Regions from separate parts of the Aliiglaciecola sp. SL4 genome, predicted to be linked through region 2. Evidence: predicted binding sites of a transcription regulator. Region 2 holds the regulator's gene; each other region holds the start of a gene.
What was found. The regulator sigma-54, encoded in region 2, starts transcription at its own class of promoters, with help from an activator protein. The targets are predictions, from matches to a motif close to GTTGGCACGNNNNTNGNNT.

Region 1 (8,011 bases), on a different contig from region 2:
ACCACGTCAATTGTCATGCTATTAATTGGTTCATCGTCGGCAATGTCTTGGTTAATGACCTATGAATCTATTCCTCAAGATATAAGCCAACTATTGTTAACCCTGTCAGATAATCCCTTAATCGTTTTGTTGATCATCAACTTAATACTTCTCGTTATTGGTACTTTTATGGACATGACCCCTGCAGTATTAATATTCACACCTATTTTACTTCCAGTTGTTGAAAACCTCGGTATATCACCATTGCATTTTGGTATTATAATGATTTTAAACTTATCAATTGGGTTATGCTCACCGCCGGTGGGAAGTGTTTTATTTATCGGTTGTAGTATTGCCAAAGTAAATATTACCGAAATAATACGGCCTATTATTCCTCTCTATTTGGCGATGATTGCAGCACTTGTTCTTGTGACTATCTTTCCAGCCATTAGTGAATTTTTACCAACACTCCTTGGTTTAATCTAGAATATTCAAACGATCATGTGAACATTGATGGTAATAGAAACTGAATTAATTCCATATGAAAGTGAATTAATTCAGTTTTTAAACCCGCCACAACTTGTTTCTGCCGCAATGATATAGAGTTAGTTAAATAGCTTTTAGGATGGGAACTGAAACAGATTGGGAAGGATATAGCGCTTTGTATGTTTGTTTTTTCAGCATAACAATCATACAAAGCTTATAAAGTTAGCAGAGGATCATTTACCGAGCCATCCAACCACCATCGACTAACAGTGTATGACCATTTACATAATCCGATGCAGACGACGCTAAAAATATTGCCGCTCCTGCTAAATCTTCAGGTTCTCCCCATCGACCTGCAGGGATCCTAGCTGATATTGAATCATTGCGCTCTTTGTCTGCTCTTAAAGCAGAGGTATTGTCTGTTGCAAAATACCCAGGAGCTATAGCATTCACGTTAAGTCCTTTTTCCGCCCATTCATTTGCCAATGCTTTTGTTAATTGCATTACTGCGCCTTTGGACGCGCTATATGCTGGAACCGTAATGCCGCCGGAAAAACTGAGTAAAGATGCAATATTGATGATTTTTCCACTACCATTTGCCAACATATGTTTGCCTATGCCACGGGAAAGTCTAAACACACCGTTTATATTTGCTTCCATTACCAAATCCCAATCTTCATCTGAAAAGTCTTCAGCTGGAGCTCTTCGGATCGTGCCTGCATTATTCACTAAAATATCGACTTTGCCGTAAGCTGCGATAGCATCATCTACAAGTTTCTTAACTTGTTCGGGTTTATCTTGCTCACATCCCAATGCCACCACTTTGCTAATACCAAGTTTTTCTATTTCTGCGACTGTTTCCGCTACATTTTCCTTTTTTGACGCTACCGCAATGATATCTGCACCGGCTTTTGCTAAGCCAAGGGCAATCGCGCGCCCTAATCCTCTGCTTGCGCCAGTAACCAATGCAACTTTGCCGCTAAGATCAAACATATTACTCATAAAGCTCACTCCAATTAAAAAATTTCATCTACGGTAAGGTGATCCATATCTGTAAACTCTTGGTTTTCACCTCCCATTGCCCAACAAAATGTATATGCATTTGTTCCACAACCACTATGAATTGACCAGCTTGGAGACAATGCGACTTGTTGATTTCTCATGACTAATGGACGAACATTGTCTGATTCGCCCATAAAGTGAAAAACGATATTCTCAGGGCTTAGAGTGTAATACATATAATATTCACTTCTTCGTCTGTGAGTATGTGGAGCCATTGTGTTCCATACACTACCAGGTTCAAGACTGGTAAAGCCCATCACTATCTGGCAAGTATCAAGGTTGTCTGGACTGATCGCTTGGTAAATTGTGCGTTTGTTTGAGGTTTCCATAGAACCCATTTCTATTTTCTTTGCCATGGATTTGGTGATAAGTTTTGTCGGGTATTCCTTGTGTGCAGGGTAACTGACAATATAAAATTTTGCAGGGTTATTACTATCTTCGCTCTCGAAGGTAATCTCTTCGTTTCCTCTGCCAATATACAAACTATCTTCAAATGCTAACGGATACTCTTTTTGGTTGATGGTTATTTTCCCTTTTCCACCAATGTTTAAGACGCCAACTTCTCTTCTTTGGGTGAAATAGGTGCAGGCCAGTTCTTTGTGCACTGGTAGCTCAAGCGCTTTGTTGACTGGTACAGCTGAAGCGACAACGCCTCTATCTATGTCAGAGTAAGTCATTGGGACTTCATCTTCTATAAACAAGTTATCAACTAAAAAACTACTTCTTAGTTCACTGCTGGTCATTCGTTTGTATCTTATATTGTCTGCTGAAACTCTTAAGTCCATACTCAACTCCAGATAAATTTTAGGTGTTAAAAATAGCGATAATTCATGATGTCTTATTTAGAGTAGTTAACATCAGGTTTTTGTTATCGGGCTCTGTAAATCAATAGTGATAATATACAGTCAAATTGGATTAATATAAAGCAAAGCGTGTCATTTGAGGGCGAGGTTGAAAGCATAACATATGAAAGTGTTATTTTGAGTAGTTGTTATTGTGAGAAATTAAATAAGTTACAGGTCTTTACAAACGTTATTCATCAAAACTAAAAATGTAAAAAGCTAATATTCCACAGGGCATATCTTTTATTTGCTATCTGGAACAGAAACTGTAATTACTTGAATTTCGTGCTTTTCAAAAAACTCTAAAAATCGAGGTTCAACGTTGCTGTCAGTAATAAGAACATCAACTTTATCAAGAGAACATAAAATCAAAGAACTACGTTTACCAATTTTAGAACTATCAGCTAGAACAATTAGTTGATCGGCCTGTTTTAGTAGCTTTTGCTCTGAAAGTACTAGCATAGGGTCTGTTTCCATCAAGCCAAACTCACCAATAGCTGGTGTACCCATAAACATTTTGCTACCGTGGTAGTTAGAGATACCATCATTTTCAAATGAACTTAAAATGATACTCTGTTTTCTGTATAGCTCGCCGCCTGGAAGGGTTACTTGGTTGTCCGAATTATCGGCTAACTCCTGAGCTAGAGCAAAAGAATTCGTCAGTATATTTAAGTGTCGACTGGCAAGCGCGTTTTTCATCATAAAAGTGCTACTCCCACCATTAATAATGATGGATTCGCCTTCTTCACACAGAGATACTGCCTTTTCCGCAATTAGCGCTTTGATGTCTTTATTTTGTTCAGTATCCGCCAGAAATACCGATCCCTTCAGATGCCTGCGCTCGTGGATTTGAGACGAAACATTATTTGACTGTGCACCACCTCTTATTTTAGTCAACGCTTTTCTTTTTGAAAGTTTAGTAATATCGCGTCGTATCGTTGCTTCAGAAGCTTTTAGCTTATTGGATAGAACTGGAACGGATGCATAGCCCATTTCGGCGAGTAACTCTAAAAGCAAATGATGTCTTTGTTTTTCAAGCATTTAATTAACCCTTTTTACAATATCTTAATATCCTAACCTAATTTGACGATTAAAGACATAATGTGAAAACTATTTATTTAATTATCTAAATAGTAAAATAGTAAAATAGTAAAGTTTAGCAATCTGGTTTGCCTAGGTTCTTTGATGTGTTTATATATCATTTACTCTTCTGTAATAACCTTTTTTAGCCATTTTGATGTCCATAAAAGATGTTGGAATAATAGCGAAAAGTGCGGGCACTATAGTTCTGTATGCATTAACCGATTGAAGTGCCCACAACGTGAGTATTGGCTAATTTTACATATAAACATTGCTTTTTCAGATAGTGACAGCAGACAGTTTAAGACAATTAGAATGATAAGAGCTTGAGTTGATAGAAGATAGACTGAAAATGTGACCATTTATAGTCCTAAGCTTCATCTCTGCTTTTCTTAGTCAAAGTTTTTGTGTTTTCACCTTTATTTAATTAATTTACAAGCAACAGTTATCCATCCTTAGACCTTTTTACAATTGAGTTAATTAGGCCTAGGTCGAACTCATCAATTATTCCGTGCAAATTAAAAGCGCTAATGTTTAGTAGATTAGGAACGTCACTCAATATAAACAGATTAATTTGGGTTTTAGGGTTGACCTTATATCCCTCACAACTTAATCTAATTGATAATGATTATCAATTAGATTGGTGGGTATGTATTGTTTTACATTTACGAGTTTAGAGATGGAAGTGAAAAACCCTTCCAAAGATTCCGAACTTGAGTTAATAAATCGGTATGTTCACGCTGGATTAGAAAGAGCTAAAGGAATGTGCGATAGCCAAGATACCAAGGCTGCACATTTACGTATCTTAGATACTTTATTGAATGTGGTTTGTGATAGTCTGCTGTCCATAGCGTGGCGTAAATATTGTTTTCGCATGATTCAGCGACTTAAACCTTTGTTGTTTGAGATATTAGAAAGCCGACAATATCATCGAATAATTGCTGATATTACAATTCTTTATAACTACTTTATTGAGGATACCCACAACAACGGCATACTCAAAAACAGTGGCTCTCAAATTTTTTATTTTAATCCATCACGCAAATAATCAAAATCGAGAGGAGCTTAGCATGTCATATTTCCAATTTGATGCCCAAGCCACCAAGTCTGGATGAGGACCACCCTAAAGAAGCATTTCAACAAGTAAATGTGTTAACTGATTATACTAAACTCTAATTTCAAGAGAGTCAGTATCAATATGTGGACTATCTACTTTTTAGTTTTCAGCGTCATTCGCCGCGTCTTGAATCGCATCTCCTGCGCTTTCGATATCTTCACCTGCACCCTCGATAGTGGCACAACCGCAAAGCACTAAAAAAGTAAGTGTTATCGTAACAAGAATTTTAAGTTTTGACTGTAAGCTCATAATATCGCCTCACTGTGGTTTAATAATTAAAGATTCCCCTGTATTTTTTTCAAAGCGAGTATAGTGCCAATTAGTAACCGTATGAAATTTATGGTTTTTTTATTAATCTAGTTGACATCAACAATATGCGCTTTGCTATTTTTTCACTAAGTTTGGAATAATTTACACGGTAAGTTGATGCAGCTAAATCAAAGCAAAATGGTTGCTGCCAAATCTAACTGCGTTGTTGTCGATAACGGTGATAGATTTTTCCCCATCGCCATGACAGTCCTAAGTCACTTAGTTTTGAATGGATCTCACTGGGTTGATCGGCACTGTGAATAGGTAGGTCCGAGGATAAATAGCGCACTTGCCAAATGCCGATATTTGCATCCCGCTGGAACTGAATTTTACCAATCAATTGATTTTGCTTATAAACAAAACAGGTACGTTGGGAGTATCGAATATTATTAGTTAACATGACTGTTATTATATACAGTTGTTTGGGCTGGGCTAGACTTTTTAATTGCTAGGTTGGCACTGCCTGAATAGGTTTTGCCAAAGTAATTGATGGCGACGAAGAGCATCAATATACAAATCGTAATCTGACTTTCGTTGCCTTAAAAATACTTTAAACTCATTGGCAAGTACTGGATTTTCCTGCAAATCTTGAAAGTAGGGGGCTAAAGTATTGGCAGCGCTTGTTAGCCGGTTTGTTGCCGGTAGGATCTTTTTAATGAAGTTTCGTTGGTATACTAATTTAAGGTCTTCAATTTGTAGAGAAGAGGAGGATACACTGCAAGAAAGCTCACTGAACGCTAGACTCAAGCTATCATTCAATTCATTTAACCAAATACGCAACTGAATCTGTGTTTGCCAAATTTGGGCTGCCAATGGCTGTTTACGCATGGTATTTAAAGCTGTTTCTAAGTCGTCAATATCTGTCGGTTTAGGTGAATACAAGGTCACTAATAAGCTCAAAGAAGCTTCGTATGCTTGCAGTTGGTTTTGGTTTACTTGGGTAAATAGCTCTGTGTTACTGCTTAAAGTCCGTCTAATCTCGGAACTGCTAAGGATCATTTGCGCCCACACTATAGGAAGGGTTTCCTGTTTATCTGTTATCCATTGACGTAACTGTTGTTGCTGGTCATTGTCACTAGTTTGTTGAAGGCACTCTTGAAGCCCTTGAATTAACTTAACTTCGTATGCAAACCGTTGCGATGGCAATTGGACCTTGCCTAAGGCGGTATTACGCTGCGCAATAAGAAGAGATACAGCACAATGCTTTAAGGCATAAAAATCCCGTAATTTGATGTTCGTTTCCGGAAGGTTAACTTTCAATTTTTCAGCAGCAGGATAACCCAATGAAGGGCGGTCATCGTCAAATTGCAACGTAATATTAAGCGCATCGCTAACTTGCTTTTGGTATGCATGAAAATTTGCTTGAATTGAGGGTTGACCGCAGGCCGTTAACAACGTTAAACAACCAAAAAACAGCAGCCACTGTGTTGATGACAAACAAACCACCTTTTCACTAATTAATACAATACTTCGCCCAACGAATGTGAGGCACTTTTTGATTAAAAATCTGAACTTAACTTAAGGGTAACACTAACGCTTAATATAATTGCTCATCATCGGAGTTGATCTTAATTTGAAGTTTACGGTTAAGATCATCAATATGGAGCTTAACGTGAAACTCGTGACAGCAATTGGGACATTCTTCAAAAAAGTCCTGATCACCATTACTGCAATCTATTCTTATGTGTAAATGATGACCGCATTCTGGACAAGCAATGGTTTGTTCAGTTTCAAATACTTCAGTACTCATTAATTCTCCTATGCGACACTAGGGTTCGCTATGCTGCGACCTCCATCGACCGCCACTATCTGGCCGGTAATGTAAGAAGCTGAGATTAAAAAAGCGATTGCTTCAGAAATGTCTTTTTCGTTGCCTAACCGACCTAACGGGATCTGAGACAAAATCGCACTTTTTTCATTTTCAGGTAAAGCCGTGTCTGGCCATAAAATTGCGCCAGGAGCAACACCATTTACACGAACATTAGGGGCCAGTTCTTGTGCAAGTGATTGGGTTAATGTTACTAAAGCGGCTTTAGCCATGCAGTATATAGTATGGCCTGACAATGGGCGTTGTGCATGAATATCCACCATATTGATGACAACACCTTGATTTTGTATAAGTTGTTTTTGTAATTTTTGGATTAAAAACAACGGGGCTTGAGCGTTACTACCTATTAATGCTTGCCAGTCAGTTAAGGTGAACGTAGTTAGAGGGGTAGGGTAGAAAGCGGATGCATTATTAATCAACACGTCGATGCGTCCAAATGACGCTATTGCGGACTCGGCTATTTGGTTTAACTGTTGTAAATCACATAGGTCACCTTGAACCCATTTTACTGAATCGATACGTTTTTCATTTAATTGCGTCGAGAGTGCTTTCACTTGGTCTACCGAGTTGTGACAATGCAGTACAACTCGATAGCCTAAATTGTGTAGATAGTTTGCAGTGTATGCGCCAAGACGCTTGGCACTGCCAGTGATAAATACGACTTTGTTTTCCATTATGCTTCGTTGTTTCATTTAGTATAATTGAGAAGACTATCTGGGATAGATTGTGGGTACAAGTAGGGTTTTCATTCTGAACTATCGTCTTGGGTTTACCCTTGCATGTTTTTTAGTAAAGACGTTGCCGTTTGCAAATAATTGCCACCAAATAATAATGCGTGATTTAGAATATGGTAAAGCTGGTAAACAGGCTTTCTGAAATTGTACTGCTTACTAAGAGGCCAAGTTTCATTGTAACCTTGATAAAACGCCGCAGGAAATTTGTTAAACAATTCGGTCATTGCTATGTCTGTCTCTCTATCTCCATAATAAAAAGCCGGGTCGAATATCACCGGCGTATTATGTTGAAACCCAGTGTTACCTATCCACAAATCACCATGTAACATCGATGCCTTGGGGTTATGGCCTTGTAATAGCTTCTCAACACTCACAACTACGTTGTCAATAGCGGCGATAACATGGCCTTTTTCTGCAAGTAGCTGCAACAAATAGCCTATACGTTGTTCTGCAAAAAACTGGGGCCATTTTTTTGCCCACCGGTTCGGTTGAGGCGTTAAACCAATGAAGTTATCCTCTTGCCACCCATACATATTTTGGGTTTGATTCTGATGCATATTGGCTAACTTTGAAC
Region 2 (8,011 bases):
CCAATTATCAAGCGAGGAATATGCGCAGTACTCTTTATAATGAAAATGGCGAAGTGAACCACGAGGTTTTCGCCCTTAAAATGGAACATTATCAAATTCTAGGTTTCACCTTGTTTAGCCACCCCAAATACACCATCTATGTATCCGATGAACAAAATCCTTGGCATGTTGAAGCTGAAGAGGGCACACTTTATGAGGACAATCGCATTCAATTAGAAACTGACGTAGAGATTAGAAGCTTAGATGATTCGGGATTTGTGCAAACAATTAAAACACAATTTTTAGAAATTAATTTGGTAGACAAAACAATGATGTCAGATGAACCGGTTGAGATTAACGGAAAAGATTTTATTGTTAAAAGTAATGGCTTTGTAGCAAATTTAACTACGCAGGAATATGAACTTAAAAATCATGTGCAAACTCAATATGCGCCTCGTTAGCGCTTTAATCATCAGCTTAGTGTTTAGCGCTGCTGTTAGCGCCGGTGAAAACGACTTTAATTTACCTATCAAAGTTGACTCTAAGTCAAACTTCTTTGATGGCAAAACCAAAACTTCAATTTTTAGAAAAGACGTTAAAATTACCCAAGGCTCCCTTGAAATTTTAGCCGATGAGGTTGAAGTCATAGCCGGCTTAGGTGAAGGTAAAGAAGTATTTATTGCCCGAGGTAAACCGGCAAAGTATAGCCAAACCCTTGATGACGGAAGTAAGATCAGCGCTGCGGCTAATGAAATAAAATACGAAGTATCCAATCGAACTTTAACATTAAATGGCTCAGCTGAATTGAATCAGGATAGCAGCCTTGTTAAAGGTGAATCCATCCAATTCAATATGGAATTGGAACAATTAATAGCTGAAAGCAACAGTAATGCAGAGGGCGGAGTGACCGCTATTTTTCAACCTGAGAGTATCCGTAAACGTCAGGAAGAAGATGCAGAAGAAAAATCGAATGATTTAGAACAGCAAGGCACTGACAAGCTGCAGGATGAGCAACCTTAATGGCAACGTTAAAAGCGATTAACCTAGCTAAATCATACAAATCTCGACAAGTAGTACGAGATGTTAGTTTAGAAGTGTCTACAGGGCAGATTGTTGGATTGTTAGGCCCCAATGGTGCAGGCAAAACAACGACTTTTTATATGATTGTAGGGCTTGTTCCTTTAGATAAGGGCGATATTTATATTGACCAAACAGCACTAACTTTACAGCCTATGCACATTCGAGCTAGAAAAGGAATTGGGTATCTTCCTCAAGAATCGTCTATATTTCGTAAACTAACTGTTTATCAAAATATCATGGCAATTTTACAAACCCGAAAAGAATTGAGCTCAGACCAACGAGAAGAACAAGCAGATGCATTGCTTGACGAGTTTAATATAAATCATATCCGTAATAGCCTAGGCATGAGTTTATCTGGAGGAGAACGCAGAAGAGTCGAAATAGCACGGGCCCTGGCCGCCGCACCCGAATTTATTTTATTAGATGAACCTTTTGCAGGTGTGGATCCAATTTCTGTAAATGATATAAAAAAAATAATTCAACACCTGCGCGATAGAGGTATTGGAGTATTAATAACTGACCATAATGTACGTGAAACCCTAGACGTGTGTGAAAAAGCGTATATTGTAAGTCATGGTGAATTGATCGCTTCTGGAACTGCAGAAGAAGTTTTAAATAATCAACAAGTCAGAGATGTATACCTTGGCGAGCAATTCAAGCTATAGTACAGGTATGTTGTTTTTAACCAAAGCTTTGTGGCTAAACAAGTAAGAATATAAAAACTAAATGAAACCCTCGTTACAATTAAAATTCAGCCAGCAACTAACAATGACGCCTCAATTGCAACAGGCTATCCGTCTATTGCAGTTGTCAACGCTGGATTTACAACAGGAAATACAAGAAGCTTTAGAATCCAACCCGCTTTTAGAAGTAGAGGATGGTTCGGACATCCCCACAGGAGATTCCGCATTAGCAGATAGTAATGATAAATTTTCGGAAGAAACCGTATCCGCAAGTTCTGACTCAATGGATACAAACGAGGCATTAGAAAAAGCAGATATTCCGGACGAATTACCCATAGATAGCACTTGGGATGAATATATCAGTGCATCTTCAGCACCCGCATCAATTAGTGGTGGCAGCGGTGGTGATGATGATCAAATTTTCCAAGGTGAAACCAGCGAAAATATACAAGATCATTTGTTATGGCAAATGCGCTTAACCCCCTTTTCCGAAGTAGATACCGCTATAGCCATTGCCATTATCGACTCAATCGATGAATCTGGATATTTAACCATTAGCACTGAAGAAGTACTCGCTAGTCTCGACCACGAAGAGGTTGAACTTGATGAAGTTGAATGTGTTCTAAAACGCATTCAAATGTTCGATCCTATAGGTTCTGGTTCTCGAAATCCTCAAGAGTGTTTAATGGTACAAATGAATCAATTTGCCCCAGGTACACCTTGGCTAAATGAAGCTAAATTATTAATTAGTGAATATGCAGACCTTTTAGGTAGCAAAGATTACCGAACGTTAATGCGCAAAACTCGTTTAAAAGAAGACGATTTACGCGAAGCAATGCGTTTGTTGCAAACATTAAATCCTCGTCCTGGCAGCGCGCTGATAATTGGTGAATCCGAATACGTGATTCCTGATGTTTCTGTAATGAAAAAAAATGGCCGTTGGCAAGTAGAGTTAAACCCCGACAGTTTGCCTAAACTAAATGTTAATCAGCAGTATGCAGCGATGAGCCGCAATGCTAAAAACACCAGCGACAGTCAGTTCATACGTTCACATATGCAAGAAGCCAAGTGGTTTATTAAAAGCCTCGAAAGCCGAAACGACACATTGCTCAAAGTAGCCAACTGTATTGTTCAGCAACAAGTCGGATTTTTCGAACATGGTCCGGAAATGATGAAACCAATGGTGTTAAATGATGTCGCAGAAATGGTGGATATGCATGAATCAACTATTTCCCGTGTCACTACACAAAAATATATGCATACACCAAGAGGAATTTACGAACTGAAGTACTTTTTCTCCAGCCATGTTGCCACAGACTCTGGCGGAGAGTGCTCTTCAACGGCAATTCGCGCACTAATTAAAAAACTTGTCGCTGCAGAGCTTCCAACTAAGCCACTTAGCGATAGTAAGATTGCTGATCTACTGGCTGACCAAGGTATACAGGTTGCCCGTAGAACAATAGCAAAATACCGGGAGTCTTTATCGATCCCACCGTCTAACCAACGCAAGAGCCTGCTGTAGGCTCGTTAACAGAAGGAATACGCTAATATGCAAATTAACCTTACTGGCCATCATGTAGAAATTACAGATTCATTGCGAGATTATGTAGACACTAAATTTACGAAGTTAGAAAGGCATTTTGATCACATCAACAATGTCCATGTCATTCTCAATGTCGAAAAGCTTAATCAAAAAGCTGAAGCGACAGTTCATCTTAGCGGAGGCGAAGTTTTTGCAACCTCAGAACATAACGATATGTACGCAGCCATTGACGGATTAATAGATAAGCTTGATCGACAGGTGATCAAGCACAAGGAAAAGATTAAACGTCATTAACATATATTAGATTATTTAATGGAAATTAAAGACATCCTTTCCTCTGACTGCACAAGTTGTGCAGTCCAGGGGACAAGCAAAAAACGAATCCTTGAAACTATCAGCCTATTAGCGGCAGAAAAGATTGACGGTATTGACCAAACTACGATTTTGAATAGTTTAGTCAGTCGCGAAAAAATGGGTAGTACAGGAATCGGCAATGGTATTGCGCTGCCCCACGGCAGATTAGCTGGGTTAAAAGACGTAGTCGCAATATTAATTACCAGTGATCCTTCCATCAATTTTGACGCAGTCGATAATTGTCCTGTAGATATATTTTTCGCTATTTTAGTACCAGAAGATAAAGCCGCCGGACACCTACAAACCTTGGCCACTATAGCAACAAAGTTAAGTGACAAAGAGGTTCTTAAACGCATTCGCTGTGCTGAAGATAACGGACAGTTATACGAGGCAATTGTTTCATGAAGCTGATTATTATAAGTGGTCGCTCCGGTTCAGGAAAATCAATTGCACTGCGCTCTTTAGAAGATTTAGGCTATTATTGTGTTGATAATATCCCTGTTAACCTTCTGCCTACCCTTACTCATACAGTTATGGATGAGTATGACCAAGTTGCGGTAAGTATTGACGTAAGAAACCTTCCCAAAGTATCTGGTGAATTGGTGGAAATCCTCGATTACCTGCCTGCAAACTGGGATATGACTATTGTTTATTTAGATGCCAGTGATGACATACTAATTAAGCGTTTCAGCGAAACCCGTCGCTTACACCCGTTATCACGTCAAAACAAATCGCTTTCCGATGCCATTCAAGCTGAAGGTCAACTTTTAGCTCCTATAGCAGAACGTGCTGACTTATATTTAGATACTGACAAGCTTTCGGTTCATCAATTAGCTGAGTTAGTTCGTGAACGCATTCTAGGAAAGAAAAGCTCAAGACTGGTTTTAGTATTTGAATCTTTTGGATTTAAATATGGCATACCTAAAGATGCCGACTATGTTTTTGATGCGCGATTTTTACCTAACCCTCATTGGGAACCGGACTTAAAACACCTAAGTGGATTAGACTCACCAGTTGAAATATTTTTAGGTTCACAACCCATAGTGACTAAATTTATTTGGCAAATCCAAAACCTCATATCAACTTGGCTTCCCCACCTAGAAAGAAATAACCGAAGTTACGTCACAGTTGCAATTGGCTGTACCGGTGGACAACATCGTTCAGTTTATGTTGCTGAGTCATTAGCAAAAACATTCTCAGCCTCTCACCCAGATGTGCAAATTAGACACCGAGAATTAAACAGATGAATCGCTTTGAAAAGCAAATAGTTATAGTTAATAAACTTGGCTTACATGCACGAGCAGCGACGGAATTAGTTAAAGTTGCCAATCAATTTGATGCTATAGTTACTTTAGTTCAAGGGGAAAAAACGGCATCGGCTAATAGTGTATTGGGTTTAATGATGTTAGAAAGCTCTCAAGGGAAAGAAGTCAACGTAATAAGCGAGGGAACCGACGCTGAGCAAGCACTTGCAGCTATCGAAAAGCTTATTGTAGAAAAGTTTCACGAGAACGAATAGCTCACTTTCATTCAAGTTGAGTAAATAATTGCTGACCTGCCGCTCTTAACCCTCTAAACTATTCATATTAGTAGTTTTTTCATCGAGCTGTATTTTCATGGCTGAAGCATTAGAGGTTAAACACGCCCAACGTCAACTGAAGGTTATCAATCAAGCCTTGGCCAGTGGCCGCTTTATGCATGTCCGAAAAACCATTCACGATATGCCTGCATGTGATATCGCCCTACTTCTCGAGTCATCTCCAAGTAAATCAAGAACCGAACTTTGGGAAATGTTAGACGCCGATTTCTATGGCGACGTGCTAGAAGAATTGTCGGAAGATGTACGTAACGGCATTATTGGCCAAATGCTTCCCGACAAGGTGGTAGATGCCTTGGAAGATATGGAGATTGATAACTTAGCAGAAACCTTAAGTAGTCTGCCGCAATCAGTATCAAAAGACGTACTAAAATCCATGGATGAGCAGGACCGTCAGCGAGCAGAAAAGGCCCTATCTTACGGCGAAGACACTGCCGGTTTCATCATGAATACCGATACCATCACCCTACGTTCTGACGTCAATATTGATGTTATTTTACGTTATTTAAGACTTAAAGGTGAAATCCCAGAAAGCACGGACACCTTTTATGTAGTCAGTCGCAATGACACTTTAATAGGCACGGTGCCCGTCACTAAACTCATTACTGCACTGCCCGACTCCAGTATCGAAGATATTATGGATGAGGAAGCTGAAGCTATTCCTGTTGATATGCCAGAGACGGATGTAGCCAAATTATTTGAACGCTATAACTGGTTATCAGCACCTGTAGTGGATTCAAATCGACAGTTATTAGGACGGATCACCATAGACGATGTGGTAGATATTATTCGTGAAGACGCCGAACACTCGATGATGAGTATGGCGGGCCTAGATGATGAAGAAGATACCTTTGCACCAGTACTCCAAAGTACCAAACGTCGATCTGTATGGCTCACTGTTAATCTGGTTACAGCACTACTTGCTGCGGCGGTAAGTGATCTCTTTGAAGCCACTCTAAGCCAAATGGCAGTGTTAGCTATCTTAAATACCATTGTTCCTAGTATGGGTGGTGTCGCAGGCAATCAAACCTTAACACTGGTTATACGGGGTATGGCCCTAGGTCATGTTAGTACGGATAACTCTAGATGGTTAATCAGTAAAGAGTTAGCCATCGGCTTTTTAAATGGTGCTATCTGGGCAATCTTAATTGCTTCTGTCATTGCCATTTGGAAACAAGACTGGATGTTAGGCGGAGTTATTGCTTTTGCAATGATGATTAACATGGTTGCTGCTGGGTTAGCTGGGGCAACGTTACCACTGGTGATGAAAAAGTTAAAAATCGACCCAGCTCTAGCTGGCAGTGTGATTTTAACCACAATCACTGACGTAGTAGGTATTTTTGCCTTTTTAGGCACCGCTACCTTAATGCTTGTTTAGTTTAGGATGTAAAACCATTAACTCTCCTGTTCAACTCGTTTTTTATATAGGTATTGCTTTACTTGCTTTCGCGGGGAATTCAATTCTATGTCGCTTAGCCTTGGCTGACTCAAGTATTGATGCGACGTCTTTCACCCTTATCCGGTTAATGTCCGGCGCGGTGATGCTCTGTTTTATTTTGCTATTAAAGGGAAATATAAAACAACTCAAAACCAAAGGCAGCTGGCCTGCTAGCTTGGCGCTTTTCATCTATGCAGCTGGATTTTCCTACGCTTATATTGAGTTAGACACTGGTGTAGGTGCGTTAATACTATTTGCCTGTGTACAAATTACCATGCTAATCATCAGTTGGTATTATGGCGCACGTCTAACCTTAATTGAATCATTGGGTGTGTTGGTTGCATTTGCTGGCTTTATTTATCTTGTATCGCCTGGAGTCGACTCACCTTCAATAATGGGGGTCACCTTAATGGCCGGTGCCGGCATAGCTTGGGGATGTTATTCAATTATTGGTAGCCGTTCCACGACCCCTTTAATTGACACCAGTTCAAATTTCTTAAGGGCTTCACTTATTTGTTTACTGCTGGCACCTATGTTGTTTATAGATACAATTCAGTTAGAAGTTATGGGCGTTGTGTACGCCTTAGCATCAGGTATGCTTACGTCTGGTGTCGGATACGCCATTTGGTATAAAGTACTTCCACACATTCGTTCGAGCGTTGCCGCGGTATTACAGCTCAGCGTGCCCGCGATAGCGGCGATAGGAGGTTTACTGTTATTAGATGAGCTGCTTACCTTAAAAATGTTAATGTCCAGCGGTGCAATACTGGGGGGGATTGGTTTGGTTATTTACGGTAAACAACGAGAGGCAAAATAATCCCTACTTTACAGCGGGGAATAGATAATTAATCGGTCGGATTAATCATCTATATTTTTCGAGTTAAGCCAATCATTTAGTTTCGCTGTATCCTGCTTTTCAGCCATTTCTAGTTCTTCTACCCAATCATGGACGTTCTCCCACCAAGTAGGATGATCACCTTGTTGGATACGATTAGCGATTTTTTGCACTCGAGCTAAGCCCACTGAACCGGCTGCACCTTTAATTTTATGTGCCTGAGAACACACTTCTTCTTTATCATTTGCACTCAAGTTAATATTCAATATTTCCATGTAGTCAGGCATGTTTTCCTGAAACACACCAACACTAGTGCGCACCATTTCATGGCCAATGGTATCAACCAGCATTTCGAGTAAATCCAAGTCTAAAATGGACTCTAGTTCACTTGGTTTAGCTTCTTCTACTGAAAACTGCGGGATATCTTTTTGATCTACAAACAAGTTATTAAATACTTCAATTACCCGACTCTTTTTAATCGGTTTAGCGATAACATCATCCA
Region 3 (8,011 bases), on a different contig from region 2:
TCTCATTAAACCACCTTTTATACTATTAGATGCCTTAGAGGATACGCTGTGCGCCCGCTGGTTTAAAGAAAATATAGAAACTAGCAAATAAATTTCGTTTCTAACCGTTAATCCTTATTCATAAGCTTCCTCAAGATCGACGCTGCCCTCGGGTTTGTTCTCGTCTATAGTGACTTCTTTAACCTCTAAAAAGCTCACTTCATCATCCATTTCCGGATCATCAGAGATATTACAACTTAACGCCATGTAGTTCCACATAGGTATTAATCAACAACTTAGAGTGAGTTGAAGAAGTAGGTGAATGGCTTGTTTTCGTGCAATAAAAAACCCCGCTAGTAAGCGGGGTTTTGACTTTTTAACAACATTAGGACCTTGTTATTGTTTTTGTTCTTGTTTTTGTTCTTATTATTTCTTTATCGCCCTAGTTGTTCCCTTAAATATTAGATATTAAGAACGGCCACCGGTGAAATCTGGGTATGCTTCCAAACCACACTCGCCGATATCTACACCTTCAAACTCTTCTTCTTCGCTTACACGAATACCGATGATAGCTTTAAGGATTAACCAAGCGACCAAGCTGGTTACAAATACCCATACAAAGATAGTTAGTGCACCAATGATTTGACCAGAGAATGAAGAACCGTCATTTGTAAAAGGTACTAGTAGAAGTCCTAGTAGACCTACCACACCATGAACAGAGATAGCTCCAACTGGATCATCAATTTTCATTTTATCTAAAGCAACAATACTTCCAACAACCAAAATACCACCTAAAGCACCGAATAAAGTAGCTTGTAGAGGAGTTGGCGTTGAAGGTTCTGCAGTAATCGCAACCAAACCAGCTAATGCGCCGTTTAAGGCCATAGTTAGGTCAGCTTTACCGAATAACACGCGAGCTAGAACAAGAGCAGCAACTAAGCCACCTGCAGCAGCAGCGTTGGTATTCATAAATACCACGGCAACAGCGTTAGCACTTTCTACGGTAGCTGTCGCTAGAACAGAACCACCGTTGAAACCGAACCACCCCATCCATAAAATGAATGTACCTAAAGTCGCTAAAGGTAAGTTCGCACCAGGAATCGCGTTGATTTTACCGTCAGCAGTATATTTACCTTTACGAGCACCAAGTACTAATACACCTGCTAAAGCAGCAGCTGCACCAGCCATATGAACAATACCCGAACCAGCGAAGTCAGAGAAACCTAAGTCGCCAAGGGTATACATTCCGAATACAGATGCGCCACCCCAAGTCCAAGAACCTTCCATAGGATAGATAAACCCGGTCAAGATAACTGCAAAAGCAAGGAACGACCACAATTTCATACGCTCAGCAACCGCACCTGAAACGATTGACATTGCTGTAGCAACAAAGACTACTTGGAAGAAGAAGTCAGCTGACGGGGCATAAGTTGCTGGTTCAGCTACATCAGTAGCACCATCGCCAACTATTCCATCAAGGAATAAAGTGAATTCACCGCCACCGTACATGATTGAATAACCGCAGATCATATACATGATACAAGCTACAGAGTATAAGGTAATATTCTTAGTTAATATTTCAGTGGTGTTTTTAGCACGCACTAAACCGGCTTCTAGCATGGTAAAACCAGCAGCCATCCACATGACTAATGCGCCACATATCAAAAAGTAAAAGGTATCTAGTGCATACCCAAGCTCAAATGTAATTTCCATGATTTTCTCCTGCCCTGCTGCTTAAATGGCTTCGCCGTCAGTTTCACCCGTGCGGATACGTACTGCATGCTCTAAGTCATATACAAATACTTTTCCGTCTCCAATCTTGCCCGTTTTTGCTGCGCTAACAATAGCTTCAACTAAACGTTCAACATGATCGTCTTGCACCGCAATTTCCAATTTAACTTTTGGTAAAAAGTCAACTTGGTATTCTGCACCACGGTACAATTCGGTATGACCTTTTTGACGTCCAAAGCCTTTAACTTCAGTGACAGTCAAACCATCAATGCCAATCTCTGAAATGGCTTCGCGAACATCATCAAGCTTGAAAGGCTTAACTATCGCAGTTACTAATTTCATTGTGTTACTCCCGATATTTTAATTTTGTTTTTATTGAAACGCTCTATTCCTAAAACAAGTCTTATGCCACTAATGTTTACGCATAAAAATCAATTACTTAGATTAGAAAAAATGGATTGAACCTACAATTAAAGCACCAATAGCGAGCAAAAGGCAAATTTCGCACACAAATGGTGCATAGATTCACAATAATCGAAAAGCGTTGCTAATAGGGAACTAAAAGAGACGCGGCAAGTCTACTGTCGAATCAATTAGACAATAAATATGCTGGATAGCGCGCACCTTGGATTTTGACCGCCAACAATATATTCCCCCAGAAACGAAAAAACACTCTTTGCAAAAAGTACTGCTTATTTCTGTACTTGCTCACGTTTTAATCGGTTGGTGGATTTTGTCTCAACAGCGCATAAAGGTTCCTGCAAAAGTAGAGCAGGAAACCTCTGCTATCAATGCTAAATTAATCTTTTTTACCCCACCGAAAGTGCAGGAAAATACCGTTGAAACTGACGCTGCGGAACAATTACCTGAACCTCCAGCAGAACAAATAGAACAAAGTAACCCCGTGGTTGAAGAGCTTCATGTCGATGAGGTAGTGGTAGACGAAGCCCCAGAAACGATACCCGCGGAACAAGAGGTTCAGACAAAGGATGTACCTGATATCGTTGAACCTGTTACCCCCGAGCTACCCACCATAGAAAATGACACTAGACGTGAAGATTTACCTTCGATTGATTATCCAGGCAAATCTGACGAAGAGACGCCGGTTGCGACCTCTCGTAATTTAGCCCAAAAACATTTATTAGATCACTCGGCACAAGCCAATCAACGCATGGCGGAACAAGAAGCACAGCGCTATCGTCAACAAAGGGAATCACCGGATCTGAATTTACCTAAATTTGATCCCTATAAAACCGAAGATGAAAAGTTGATGGAGGAAAATACTATCCGGGTAGATTGCAGTTCAGCGGTAAATAAAACACTGCTCACGGTTTTACAATATACCACTGGAAGCACTATGGATTGCAGTAAATCTCAAGATTTTGAGCCTTACATCGATAAGCATGTCAAAAAGCCCATTAAGCCAAAAGATAGACGCTAATTAACCGCCTTTTGGCTCATTAAGCTTGTAAACCTAATTTCCAAACAGTCTTTCCCAAAAGCTTTTACGCTCTTGAATTTTTGGGTTTTTGGTGTCACATTTATCCGCTCGTTTGGGCAGCACTTCTAATATGGCAGGCAAACTCATACTGGTCTGACAGCCCGCTTGGGTGGCTCTTCCGGTTTGTGGATTAAAATGGGCGATACCTAAACCTTTTGGAAAACGCCGAACCAGTGACTTTGGCGCTTGCAGGGCCTGAAAATCTAAAAACAAACTCAATGCACCACTGGCCCCTGTTAATCCAGTACTCTTATTGTCATCTGTCCCAATCCAACTGGTAACTAAGATATTTTTGTCATAACCACTAAACCAGCTATCACGGTAGTCATCGGTTGTGCCTGTTTTACCCGCCATATTGATAGTAGGAAAACGTCGGCGAACTTGTTTGGCGGTGCCTTCTAAGGTCACTTTATGCAGAGCATAATTCATTAAATAAGCGACTTTTTCATCGATAATTCTTTTTTCTGGGGCATCAAAGGAGTACATCAACTGATTATCAGAAGACATAATAGCATTCACAGTATGAAGAGGGATCTGCACGCCATTGTTAGCAATGGTTTGGTACATTTGATTAACCTGAATAGGCGATAAATCAAGGGCACCTAAAGTCAATGCAGGATATTGGGTAATAGGTTCAGTTACGCCAAGGCGTTTAAGTGTTTGTGTTATATTATCTAATCCCAATTCCATACCTAAACTTACAGTGGGAACATTGAGGGATTGGGTTAATGCAGTATACAAGGGAACTTGACCACGAAACTTTTTATCGGCATTTTGCGGCTCCCACGTTTCCCCGCCTTCACTAGGTAATTGAATGGGATTGTCGAACAAAGGAGTGGCTAAGTTATATTCTTCTGGATGCTCTAAAGCAGTAATGTAGATTGCGGGTTTAACTAAAGAACCGATGGAACGTTTAGCGTCTAACGCCCGATTAAAACCACTGAAGCCTGTTTTACGATCCCCAACCATTGCACGAATTTCACCGCTATCAATGTCAGTTACCACCATTGCGGCTTGCAAGTTTTTTAATTTACGCTGTTTTTCGATACTTATTATGCCACCTGCTAGTGCCGACTCTGCTTTACGTTGTGCATTTGAATCAAGGGTGGTGAACAGTTTCACCCCCGAGTCACGAATATTTGGATTATCTAAAATAGTGTGTAATTCACGCCCCACTCTATCCATAAAGGCGGGATGTTTACCCTTGACCAGCGTTGCGCCTGTGGCCACTTGAATTGGCTTGTCCAACAATGTTTCAAAGGTCGACTTATTAATTTTTCCACCTTCAAACATCAGCCTCAACACCAGGTTACGTCGCTCCAAAACACGTTCAGGGTGACGTCTTGGGTTGTAGTAAGAGGGGCCTTTAATTATACCGACTAAAGTAGTCATCTCTTCTAAGTTAAGCTCGTTCAGCGGGCGGTCAAAATAAAAGTAGCTTGCTAAACCAAAGCCGTGTACACCGGTATTCCCACTTTGTCCTAAAAACACTTCATTTAAATAAGCTTCCATTATCTGATCTTTGCTATATCGAGCATCGATTAGTATGGACATAAAGGCTTCTTTGATTTTTCTGGTTATGGACTTTTCATTGGTTAAGTACATATTCTTGACCAATTGCTGAGTTAGGGTACTACCACCTTGCACAGCGCGCCCGGCTGAAATATTTGCTATCAAGGCTCTTAAAATGGAAAGGGGAGCAATTCCATGATGCTCATAAAAATCCTTATCCTCAACCAAGACCAGCGCTTCAACCAACTCTTTAGGAACTTGTCCAAGAGATACCAACATACGGTCTTCTTTGCCGTCACTAATCAAGCGTGTCACTAGCCATGGTTCTAACCTAAAGCTACTGATTTGTTTACCGCTGTTAAGGTTAACAATGCTTGCTACACGGCCTGATTTTACGGTTAACGAAAGAGCTGTTTCCCCTTGAAAACCATCGGGAAAATGAAAAGCCCGACGATACACTTCAAAATGATTGTTACTGTATTGATACTCCCCTGTTCGGCTGGCGTTAGCTACCCGTCGATATCCCAACAGTGTTAACTCTTCAATAATTTCTTTACTGGTAATTTCCTCTTTTAAACTTAACACTAATGGGCGCGCATAAATTTGCGCCGGCACTTGCCATTTATTGCCAGAAAACTGATGGGCAATCACTGCGTCTAAGTAAACCATGTATGCGGTCATAGCAACGATACACACCAGAAACATTTTCCAGAAATATTTGCGAAACCAAGGTAAGGGGTTCAATTTTTGAGCTACTGACATGGTTGATTAAGAGGATCTTTGTTGGGGTTGTTTTTAGATAAGCAGTCTATCAGTGCCGACGAGTTGGCTCAAACCAGTATTCCAAAAATATGACAATATTTGGATATTGTTGTCACTACTTGCCGATGCTCTATCAACAAATAGTGACTGACCAACACTCAGTTAACTTACCGAATCACAACATTCTTAAAAACCGAATTTGAATTTGGATTTTCTACATCATTATCCATTCCAAAAACGATATAAGAAAAGGCACCGGTATAGTATTCCCCAATGGGGATGACGAAGGTTTGATATTCCCCATCTCCAGTATATTGAAAGTCGTGATTTGCCCAAATTTGGGTTCCAAACAAACGAAAGGTTAAACTTTCATCTACGACTTCATCACTGGTAAAAGCAATACCATGAACTTCTCCCTCTGCTGTTGATTTAAACTCAAACTCTAAAACAGTGTCTTCAGTTATAATTGTAGGGCTTGCTACTTTCTGCCATAAGTTTCCTTGAAGTTGCAATGTATAACCAGAATCTAAAATCGTCAGCGTACCATCACCTTCTGGATTTTGACTGGGATCAAAATCAAAAATACCTAATTCATTGAAATTTAACCCTTCACTTGGGATGGGCTCTTCATCGGTATTTTCAAAAATAGAAATACGACTAAAATGACTGTTAGCAACAGAGTCTGGTATGTCGTTATCCATTGCAAATACTAAATACGGATATATACCCTCCTCAAAATATTGGCCTACAGGAATAGTAAATGACTGATACTCACCACTGCCTGAATAACTAAAGTCACTTACCCCCCAGGTTTGAGTTCCATACAATTGAAAGGCTTTAGTGCCATCTGCTAAGTTATCAGAATAGAAGCCAATTCCGTGAATTTCCCCTTGTGAAGTAGATTTGAAATCAAAGACCATCATTGTATTTTCCGTAATAACTTGATTTATATCAATTTTCCTCCATAAATTACCTTGCAGCTGCAACGTCTCTCCCCCATCGAGCACATCACTAAAGCTTGAACCAACGGGATTTTGTGTAGGGTCAAAATCGGAGATGGTGAACTGACTTAAATCAAGGAATTCAGTGGGTGGAGCATCATCGTCGGCAGAGTTGTATACTGTGACATTTGAATAGGTTCCGTTGGCTGTGGAGTTTTCTACATCATTATCCATGACAAAATAGAGATACTGAACATTACCAGTATAAAACTGCCCAACCGGAATAGATATATGCTGTACTTCACCAAGCTCTGTATAACTTGTACTATTTATTCCCCACGTTTGCGAGCCCGCCAATGAAAATGTTCTAGCTTCTTCCATATGATTATCATTATCTAATCCAATACCATGAATTTCACCCAATGATGTACTGATGAAATCGAACTCTAATACTGTATCTGGTTGAATTTCATAGTTTAAACTTACTTTAATCCATCGATTACCTTGAAGGGTTATACTCGAACCAGCGTCATCAATAGTCACAACCCCCTCTATATCTTGATCACTAGTGAATGAAGAGTAAGGTAAATCATTGAAGTTTAAAAATTCACCTGAAGGATTTTCTGTCACTTCAACTTCAAAGTTTTGTATATCTGTTCCATAATCATTGCTTGCACTAAATTGAATTAAGTTAACTCCTAGCTGACTGGACGTAGGCGTCCATGCAACTAGCCCATCTTCAGAGAGAGTCATTCCCTCTGGACCATAATCCAAATTAAATGTTAAGAGCTCAGAACCTTCTGCATCAACTCGATTATCGGCATCGTATTGATAAGCTATTCCAGAGGTTGCAGTTGTATTAGGAGTAGAAATAATTAATGGAGGGGATATATCAGCAAGACAGACTCCAGAACTGACCAATGCATCCATTTGCGACAAACTACAATCTGAAAACTGATCACTGCCATTAATACTTGGGTTCATTAAAAAGCCCCCATTAGTTGCGGCGCAGGCCGAACCCGATTGATTATCATGGGGAGCACCAAAGTTATGCCCTATTTCATGGGCAGTAATTAGTGCAGTATTAGAGCCGAAACGTTGAGTTACACCCACTGAGTAGCTATTACAAATAGCGCCAACATAGGCGATACCAATTGTCCCTCCATCTAAATCCTTTCCTGTAAATAAGTGACTTAGACCTGGATTATTATAACTCACGGCAACGTAGGTGCGATAAGCCACGATTAAATCTTCGGCATCCGTCATGGTTAATGTGCCGTTATCCTCTAATACGCGGATATCATCCACGGTAACCTGAACGCCTACTTGTTCTGAAAAAATACCATCAACTACATTCATTTCGATGAGCATTTCCGTCGCCGCGTCCAGGGGATCTCCAGCTTCGAACTCGGCATCCGCTACCAGTGAGACTAAAATTTCCTTAGAAGCCATTTCACTTGCCATTTCAGCTAGTTCGTCGATGTAACTGGAATAATTAAAAGCAGATTGAATTGCATGATTGTCAAGAGCACAAGTAGCGCTATGACTCACGTCTTTTGCGTTGTAAACCACCAAATCATTAGTG
Region 4 (8,011 bases), on a different contig from region 2:
CGTCATACTAAAGCGTCAATGATTGCAGGATTAGCAATAGTGGCAATTTTGTCAGCGCTAGGAACCTCTATATTTCAATATCAACGTGCTGAACAAAACTTAGTACAGGCGCAAGCTCGATTCGATGAGGTTAGGGCATTGGCAAAGTACCAAATTTTTGATTTGTACGATAATTTAAAACGCGTTGCAGGAAACACCAGTATCCGTGCTGATTTAGCTCAACGAGGACAACAATACCTAGCCAACTTGAGTAAACAAGCAAATGCATCAGCTGATATCAAACTTGAAACGGCCCAAGGATATATTCGTTTAGCGCGGATTTTTGGCGTGCCTGCCGAACCTAACTTGGGTGATGTTACTATTTCACGCGCTAATTTATCTAGAGCCCAAGCGATGTTGGATGAACTGGCGTTGTCGGCACCCAACTTAGCCGATGTAAAAGCCACAAAAGGAGAGTTGATGGCAGCACAAGGGATGATTTTGGTTCACGATGATAGTGATTTAGTAGCTGCAGAGCAGACAATTGCGAAAGGTCGAGAAATACTGGGATCAGTCCCGCACCCCAAAAGAAGTGAACTTTGGTATCTAGCCCAACGAAGTTTGTTATATACCGATTTAGAAAGAGCAGATCAGGCTGGTGATTCTCATTACTTACGAGAAAATGCCAATCGATTAAGCCAAGATACAGAACAATGGCCTAGTGCGATGCAAAATCGTGCAATTGCAAAGCAAGACCAAGCCTACAGCTTCTATTGGTTAGCCATGGCTGATTATATTGACAGGAACAATACTAAAGCAATTCAACATTTTCGTGAGGCAGACCGCCGGCTAAGTGCACTGGAAGCTAATCAGCCCAATGACCCCATGCTGCTCTATTTACTGTCATGGACAAATTACATCGCTTATGGTGCAGCAGCAAATTTACATGATCAAAATCAATCAATAGAATTTTTAGATAAAGCCACTGCAACCACAGAAAAGCTGAAAACATTGCAAGAGGGTGATGCGTCTATTACCCGTCTTGCCATGCAAATGCGCGAAGCAAAATCACAATTATTAGCGGAAATGGGTGACTTTGAACAAGCAATTTCCCAACAAATTGATATAGTTGCAGAGCAAAAGCGCTTGGCAGAAGCTAAACCCGAACCTTCCCAATATTCTACCTGGGCATTTTCCCATTTGATCCTAGCCTACATGTATCGAGATGTAGATAGGCTAACCGATGCATGCAGCAGCCTCGAAATTGCCGAGCAACTTTTGCGACCATTTATCGCAAACAAACAACTCAGTGGTTACATGTACAATGCTGCAACTCGCCTACCTTCTGCTATCGAAAAGTGTCGAAATGGAGAAGATTTACCCACCATGAAATGGTTATTGGATTAGTCAGAATGCTTTATTTTAAGCAGTAAGCTCTTTCCTAAAAATGATTAAGTGGGTAAATTTACAGCGAAGGTTGTACCTAATTTTCACTCATCTTTATTAATGGTCTTTTAATGGTAATGCCTTACATTACCATTAAAAAATAACATCGTCTGGACGCGAAGTATCGAACCTTAACGAAAACGTAAATTGTGTTTTGATAGTTCAGCGACCGAACTACACCCCATAAGTCGCATATCACGTTCAATTTCGGCTTTCATTAACCCTAGTGCTCGCTCTACACCTCCTTGTCCTGCTGCTGCAAGGGCATATAAATACAAACGTCCGACACCAACAGCTTTAGCGCCTAAAGACAGGGCTTTAAGTACATGAGTTCCCCTTTGCACGCCACTATCAAACATAACATCAATCTTATCGCCAACTGCATCGACAATTTCAGCTAAATGGTCAAAGGAGCTGCGCGAACCATCTAGCTGACGTCCACCATGATTTGAGATAACAATACCGGTACAGCCTATATCCACAGCCTTACGAGCATCTTCAACACTCATAATTCCTTTTAAACAAAACTGTCCATCCCAAAACTTGACCATTTCAGCGACATCATCCCAATTCATCGCAGGGTCGAGCATATTAGTAAAATAATCACCTATGGAACTAGCACCACCTCCCATATCCACATGTTCGTCTAACTGTGGTAACGCAAATTTTTCGTGGGTGACGTAATTTATCCCCCACATTGGTTTAGTGGCGAACTGCCATAAGCCTGACAGGTTGAGCCTAAATGGAATTGAAAAACCGGTACGCAGATCTCTTTCACGATTGCCACCGGTAATCGAATCAACCGTTAGCATCATTACTTCGATTTTAGATGCCTTGGCCCGTTCCATCATGGCTCTATTAAGGCCTCGATCTTTATGAAAATAAAATTGGTAAACCTGAGGTGTATCATATTGTTTAGCAATTTCTTCCATACTCACAGTTCCCAAGGAAGAAACACCAAACATAGTGCCAAACTTTGCAGCTGAGGCTGCAACCGCTCGTTCACCTTGGTGATGAAAGAGTCGCTGCAATGCTGTAGGAGAACAATAAATAGGTAGTTCTAATCTTTGACCCATCACCTCAACACTTAAATCAATATCTTTTACCCCCGTTAACACCTTAGGCACTAAATCACATTGATTGAACGCTTCTGAATTGCGTCTTAGGGTCACTTCATCATCAGCGCCTCCGTCAATATAATTGAATATTGGCCCGGGTAATCGCTTTTTGGCGAGAGTTCGAAAATCATGAAAGTTATGGCAATGTTTTAGTCGCATACTGGGATCCCGATGGGTTTTATTGGGTTAGTTATATCAGTGAATAATTTATAGGGTTTAACAAAAAAACTAACAATCAATAATAAACGATTGTTACTGCACTTACACCGGCCCGTTAGGGACGTTTTCTCGCCTACATATTATGAAAATTCATTTAAAAACTTTCAGCAAATGTAACTTCCCTCATCATCGCTGTTTTGCCTGCAAGTTTTGCCATAAGTCCAACTGCATCAAAATAATCGAGCAAGTAATAAGTAGAATAAAATCATGAATGGTTACATATCAACCTGCCATTTTTAACTTAGAAGCACTCTATCATTTTTATTTGAATGATTAAATACAGTGAATCTTTGCACCAATAAAACTCATTAAACTTGAGGGTGAATATATAAACAATTGATAATAAACAATTTATTTTTTGGCTTATATTTTGCTTTGATTAAAATGTAACTCAACGAAGAGTCTACGGTCACAATATTCGAACAAAGGCGTTCAACTTCCTATGCACTGTATAGGAATTTGAACGTTTTTTTTTGGCCAGTAGAAAACGCAAGCCAGATGCATTGGCATGAGAGACAACAAACAAATTTGAACACTAATTTTACGAGGGTACTTATGGCTTATTTACTTCCAGCAGAATTCGTCACCAAAATGGTCGATGCAGGCGAATCAAAAATATTTATGTCAACTCGCGATACACTTATTCGCGGCTACATGGCTGGCGCAATACTCGCACTAGCAGCGGTATTTGCAATTACCATAGCGGTTCAAACAGGCATGTTTCTACTAGGTGCGATTTTATTCCCAGTGGGTTTTTGTATGCTGTATTTAATGGGCTTTGATTTGCTCACTGGCGTGTTTGTTCTTTGTCCACTAGCTTGGCTCGATAAACGTCCAGGTGTAACCATAAAAGGGATATTACGTAACTGGGGACTGGTGTTTTTAGGTAACTTTGGTGGCGCGTTAACAGTCGCCTTTATGATGGCCTTTATTTTTACCTACGGTTTTAATATTGATCCTGGGGCTATCGGTATAAAAGTAGCGTCCATTGGTGAAGCTCGAACGCTAGGATATGCCCAGTATGGTACAGCAGGCTGGTTCACTATCTTTATCCGCGGCATGTTATGTAACTGGATGGTATCTTTAGGTGTAGTTGGAGCAATGATTTCAACGCATGTGAGTGGTAAAGTGATTGCCATGTGGATGCCTATATTTTTGTTCTTTTTTATGGGTTTTGAACATTCTGTAGTTAACATGTTTTTGTTTCCGTTTAGCCTTATCTTAGGTGGTGAATTTTCAGTTGTTGATTACTTTATCTGGAACGAAATCCCCACAGCATTAGGTAACCTTGTTGGTGGCTTGGCTTTCACTGGATTAACGCTTTATACAACTCATGTTCGCACTGGCTCTAAACGAAAAGTAGCTAAAGTTTCTCCTGAAACTATTGCTTCTGGCACTGTCGCGCCAAATGCTGCTAACTAAACTAGTTAACGGCCAGTACTCAAGTGCTGGCCGCAAAACTATCAATCAAGATTTTTATGGTCTTGCTTCACCTACTCAGGTGCAAGCGCAATTAAATGGCTACGCCGCGGCTGTGGCAGATGGTATTAGTAGTAGTGAGGTAAGCCATATTGCTAGTCAAGCTGCAGTTAACAGTTTTATTCACGATTATTATTCAACCTCTGATGCATGGTCAGTAGAAACATCAGCAAAACGAGTTATCACTTCCATCAATGCCTGGTTATTTGCTCACAGTAAACATACTGAACACAAATATGATCCAGATAAAGGCTATGTTTGTACCTTTGCTGCTGTTGTTGTTAAAGGCAATATCGCCCATCTATTTCATGTGGGTGACTCACGAATTTACCTCTGCCGTCATAACAGTATTCAACAATTGACCAACGACCATCAACAAATCGCCGCTGAGGGAGTAAGTTATCTCAGTCGCGCTTTGGGCATGCAGGATTCAGTTGAAATTGATCATCAACAGTTTACGTTATGTGAAGGAGACACTCTGCTGCTAAGTACCGATGGTTTCCATAACTTTATTGACCCTTCCGTTTTATTAACGCATTTAAACCATCAAACTCAGGTAAACGATACGCTAGCAGAGAATTTAGTTCAGCAAGCTATAGAAAATGGCAGTGATGATAATATCACGGTGCAAATAATACAGGTTCAATCACTCAGTTCAGAATGTACCAGTCCAGTGAGTAACCTAGTAGATAGCTTGCCACTGCCTCCCCCATTGCACCCGGGTTTTCACATTGATGGCTTTAAGGTGATTCGTCAGTTACATTATTCTGCCCGCAGTCATGTTTACCTCGTTAATGATGTAGAAACGGAAAAGCCTGTTGTTTTGAAAACACCATCCGTAGATTTACAGGATGACAATGGCTACTTAGAGCGATTCTGTCTAGAAGAGTGGATATCTCGTCGAATTAATAATGTTCACGTTCTAAAAGCCCCGAAAACTGAACGTCCAAAAAGCTATCTGTACACCTTATCTGAATATGTCGAAGGTCAATCACTGCAGCAATGGTTAACTGATAATCCAAATCCAGGCTTAGAAACTGTTAGAGACATCATTGAACAAGTGGCTCGTGGTTTACAAGCTTTCCACCGACTGGAGATGCTGCATCAAGATATACGTCCCGAGAACATTATGATTGACCTCAATGGGACGGTTAAAATTATCGATTTTGGTTCTACAATGGTAGCTGGTATAGAAGAGCTAGGTTGTGAACAACTAACATTGGCACTTCCTGGAACAGCGTTGTATATGGCCCCTGAGTATTTTTTAGGGGAAATGGGAACGCAGCGTTCCGATTTGTTTTCGTTAGCCGTATTAACCTATTACATGTTAAGTGGCCGTTACCCTTACGAAACTCACGTTGCTAAAACTCGTACTTTTGCCCAACAGCGAAAGCTAAATTATCAATCGGTTTTAGATGCCCATCGACACATTCCAACATGGGTAGATGCGTGCTTACGCACAGCATTGCAAGTAGATCCGTACAAACGCTACGACGCCCTATCTGAATTTATTCACGATTTACGTCACCCAAATCCACAATTTTTACAACAAAGCAAAGCGCCACTAATAGAACGCAGTCCTTTGCTTTTTTGGAAGTGGCTCAGTGCACTGCTGGTGTTACTTAACTTTTATTTACTTTATCTTTTAAATCATTGAGGACCTAACTATGAAAAGTCGCGAAGAAGTTACTACTGCTATATTGGTAAGCAAAGTTAAAAATGGTATTTTTTGGCAACAAGTCGCAGATCTGATTGGTAAATCTAAAGAGTGGACCACTGCAGGTTGTTTAGGGCAAATGACTTTCACTGCAGAACAAGCGCAAAAAATTGGCGAGTTATTTGACCTAGATGAGAATGCCATTGCTTGGTTGCAAGTAGTGCCATACAAAGGCTCGTTGCCAGAAAGTGTTCCTACAGATCCTTTGATCTACCGTTTTTATGAGCTAGTTAATGTATACGGCACCACGATTAAATCACTAATCCATGAGGAATTCGGTGACGGTATTATGAGTGCCATTGATTTTTCCATGGATATTCAACGGGAAAACAATCCTGCAGGAGATAGAGTCAATATCGTCCTATCAGGAAAGTTCTTACCTTATAAATCCTATTAGCGCTTAGCTTGTAGGATTAAGCTAACTTGCGAGGTTTGATGCTAATTGTTTGGCATCAAACACTTTATTCGGGTTTGCGGGTGTCCCATTCCCCATTTTAATCACCAGGGTCGCATTGATTTTATCCGCCACTTGCTCAGATACCACGGTTCCGCCCTGGTAAGTAGAAGCTGTGGAAATGGTACAACCTAAAAGCCCACAGCTTGATGTTGTGGTTGGATTGGTTGAAACATCGGGGATGACTCTATTCACTTCTTTGGTTTCAACATCCGTATCACTTTGAATAATTTCGAACCAGCTAAACCCTTTAGATAATGTGAGATTAGCCGCGTGAAGTAATGCGTAGTCTTTTGCTGTAACGCTGTCGGTTTTAGCATTACCGCTAAAAATAATTTGATACTGGTCATCACTCAGTTTTTTGTTGCTATAGCCTAGTTCACCATAATCTTCTGCTGCGACAAATGTTGTCGGTTGAATGCTTGCACACCCCACCCAAATCAAACTGGACAACATAATTAACAGTGGCGTTTTTAAAATTAATTTTAGTGGGCTTGTATTAATATTCATAAGCAATCCTTAACGGTGTTTATACAACTTCACCTTGTGTTAATTTAGACACAAGATATGAAACTTGTTTATGTTAAGTAAGCTGATTCCAATTTACGTGCCACCTTTACATTCACCTACGCGCCCTCTAACCCCCTGTTTATCAACGATTAAGAAACAGGGCGAATCGGTAAATGAGTGATTTTTACATTTCCACCGGTAAATTATGCTCGATGTATAAATAATACTCTAAGCTAGTAACAAACTGGGTAAAACTAAGCAAAATAGGGTTAAAGCTACGCTTAATCCGATTAGCATTAACACATTCGAAACGGACAACAATCGAATACTGGGCTGATGAGAATCAGTTGGTTTAGTCAAAAACGTCATTAAATACCCCACCGCAATAGTGGTAACAAATCCGATTAAATTCCACCAAAACCAAAATATCGGACTTTCAAATAGCCATAGTCCCATGTTCACTAATACCCCTGCCGCTAAACCTGTATTAGCAGCATAAGAGGCAATTTTTTTACTGTAGATCCCCAATAGAAAAATAGCTAAAACCGGACCATAAAAAACCGAACCAATTTTATTGATCGCTTCAATTATAGTAGGCGCGATGTCGCCGGCAATAAATGACAAAAACAGTGTCACTAAGCCCCACCCTATACCAGCTAAACGGGCATATTTGATGTAGGTTTCATTATTCGGTTGATGTTTAAACAAACGACATAGATCTTCGACAGAAACAGCGGCTAAACTGTTTACCGCTGAACTCAGGGAAGACATGGCAGCGGCCATAATGGCCACCACTAACAGACCAATAATACCACTTGGTAAATAGTTAATGATAAAAATAGGCATCATCCAGTCTGGATTATCAGCTGGAATTTGAGCTTGTAAAGAAGGAGTGTTCATCACCATTGCGCCAATAACTAAACCTGCAGCACAGTACACAAGGGTGATGGGAAAACGACAAATTGCTACGGTTAACATCATCTTTTTCAGGTCACTCAGGTTATGAGCAGACAAAGAGCGTTGCGCTTCCGATTGATCACAGCCGTAATACGACGCATAAAGCACGATTCCACCAAATAGCATGGGCAA

Region 1: a site for sigma-54 is predicted at 4,868-4,886, ahead of AB6T38_RS13050 (entericidin A/B family lipoprotein). Genes of this name have one in related genera too.
Region 3: a site for sigma-54 is predicted at 2,105-2,123, ahead of glnK (P-II family nitrogen regulator). Genes of this name have one in related genera too.
Region 4: a site for sigma-54 is predicted at 3,120-3,138, ahead of AB6T38_RS02575 (formate/nitrite transporter family protein). Genes of this name have one in related genera too.

What each region holds. Positions count from the first base shown of each region.
Region 1 covers NZ_JBGOSE010000008.1:102,986-110,996, forward strand. The annotation lists gene AB6T38_RS13025 (TRAP transporter large permease) at 1-465, shown strand, start outside; gene kduD (2-dehydro-3-deoxy-D-gluconate 5-dehydrogenase KduD) at 703-1,467, opposite strand; gene kduI (5-dehydro-4-deoxy-D-glucuronate isomerase) at 1,482-2,312, opposite strand; gene AB6T38_RS13040 (DeoR/GlpR family DNA-binding transcription regulator) at 2,613-3,410, opposite strand; gene AB6T38_RS13045 (hypothetical protein) at 4,129-4,497, shown strand; gene AB6T38_RS13050 (entericidin A/B family lipoprotein) at 4,666-4,815, opposite strand; gene AB6T38_RS13055 (hypothetical protein) at 5,030-5,275, opposite strand; gene AB6T38_RS13060 (DUF3080 family protein) at 5,317-6,312, opposite strand; gene AB6T38_RS13065 (CPXCG motif-containing cysteine-rich protein) at 6,413-6,625, opposite strand; gene AB6T38_RS13070 (pteridine reductase) at 6,634-7,377, opposite strand; gene AB6T38_RS13075 (fructosamine kinase family protein) at 7,473-8,011, opposite strand, start outside.
Region 2 covers NZ_JBGOSE010000013.1:26,647-34,657, forward strand. The annotation lists gene lptC (LPS export ABC transporter periplasmic protein LptC) at 1-440, shown strand, start outside; gene lptA (lipopolysaccharide transport periplasmic protein LptA) at 427-999, shown strand; gene lptB (LPS export ABC transporter ATP-binding protein) at 999-1,724, shown strand; gene AB6T38_RS16015 (RNA polymerase factor sigma-54) at 1,786-3,264, shown strand; gene hpf (ribosome hibernation promoting factor) at 3,292-3,579, shown strand; gene AB6T38_RS16025 (PTS sugar transporter subunit IIA) at 3,598-4,044, shown strand; gene rapZ (RNase adapter RapZ) at 4,041-4,886, shown strand; gene AB6T38_RS16035 (HPr family phosphocarrier protein) at 4,883-5,158, shown strand; gene mgtE (magnesium transporter) at 5,256-6,614, shown strand; gene AB6T38_RS16045 (DMT family transporter) at 6,715-7,491, shown strand; gene arcB (aerobic respiration two-component sensor histidine kinase ArcB) at 7,533-8,011, opposite strand, start outside.
Region 3 covers NZ_JBGOSE010000007.1:19,231-27,241, reverse strand. The annotation lists gene ggt (gamma-glutamyltransferase) at 1-6, opposite strand, end outside; gene AB6T38_RS11685 (hypothetical protein) at 115-246, opposite strand; gene AB6T38_RS11680 (ammonium transporter) at 448-1,692, opposite strand; gene glnK (P-II family nitrogen regulator) at 1,714-2,052, opposite strand; gene AB6T38_RS11670 (hypothetical protein) at 2,336-3,151, shown strand; gene mrcB (penicillin-binding protein 1B) at 3,185-5,485, opposite strand; gene AB6T38_RS11660 (M12 family metallo-peptidase) at 5,653-8,011, opposite strand, start outside.
Region 4 covers NZ_JBGOSE010000001.1:562,349-570,359, reverse strand. The annotation lists gene AB6T38_RS02585 (serine/threonine protein kinase) at 1-1,386, shown strand, start outside; gene AB6T38_RS02580 (alpha-hydroxy acid oxidase) at 1,557-2,702, opposite strand; gene AB6T38_RS02575 (formate/nitrite transporter family protein) at 3,318-4,184, shown strand; gene AB6T38_RS02570 (protein kinase) at 4,171-5,898, shown strand; gene cynS (cyanase) at 5,909-6,355, shown strand; gene AB6T38_RS02560 (hypothetical protein) at 6,377-6,922, opposite strand; gene AB6T38_RS02555 (sodium/solute symporter) at 7,151-8,011, opposite strand, start outside.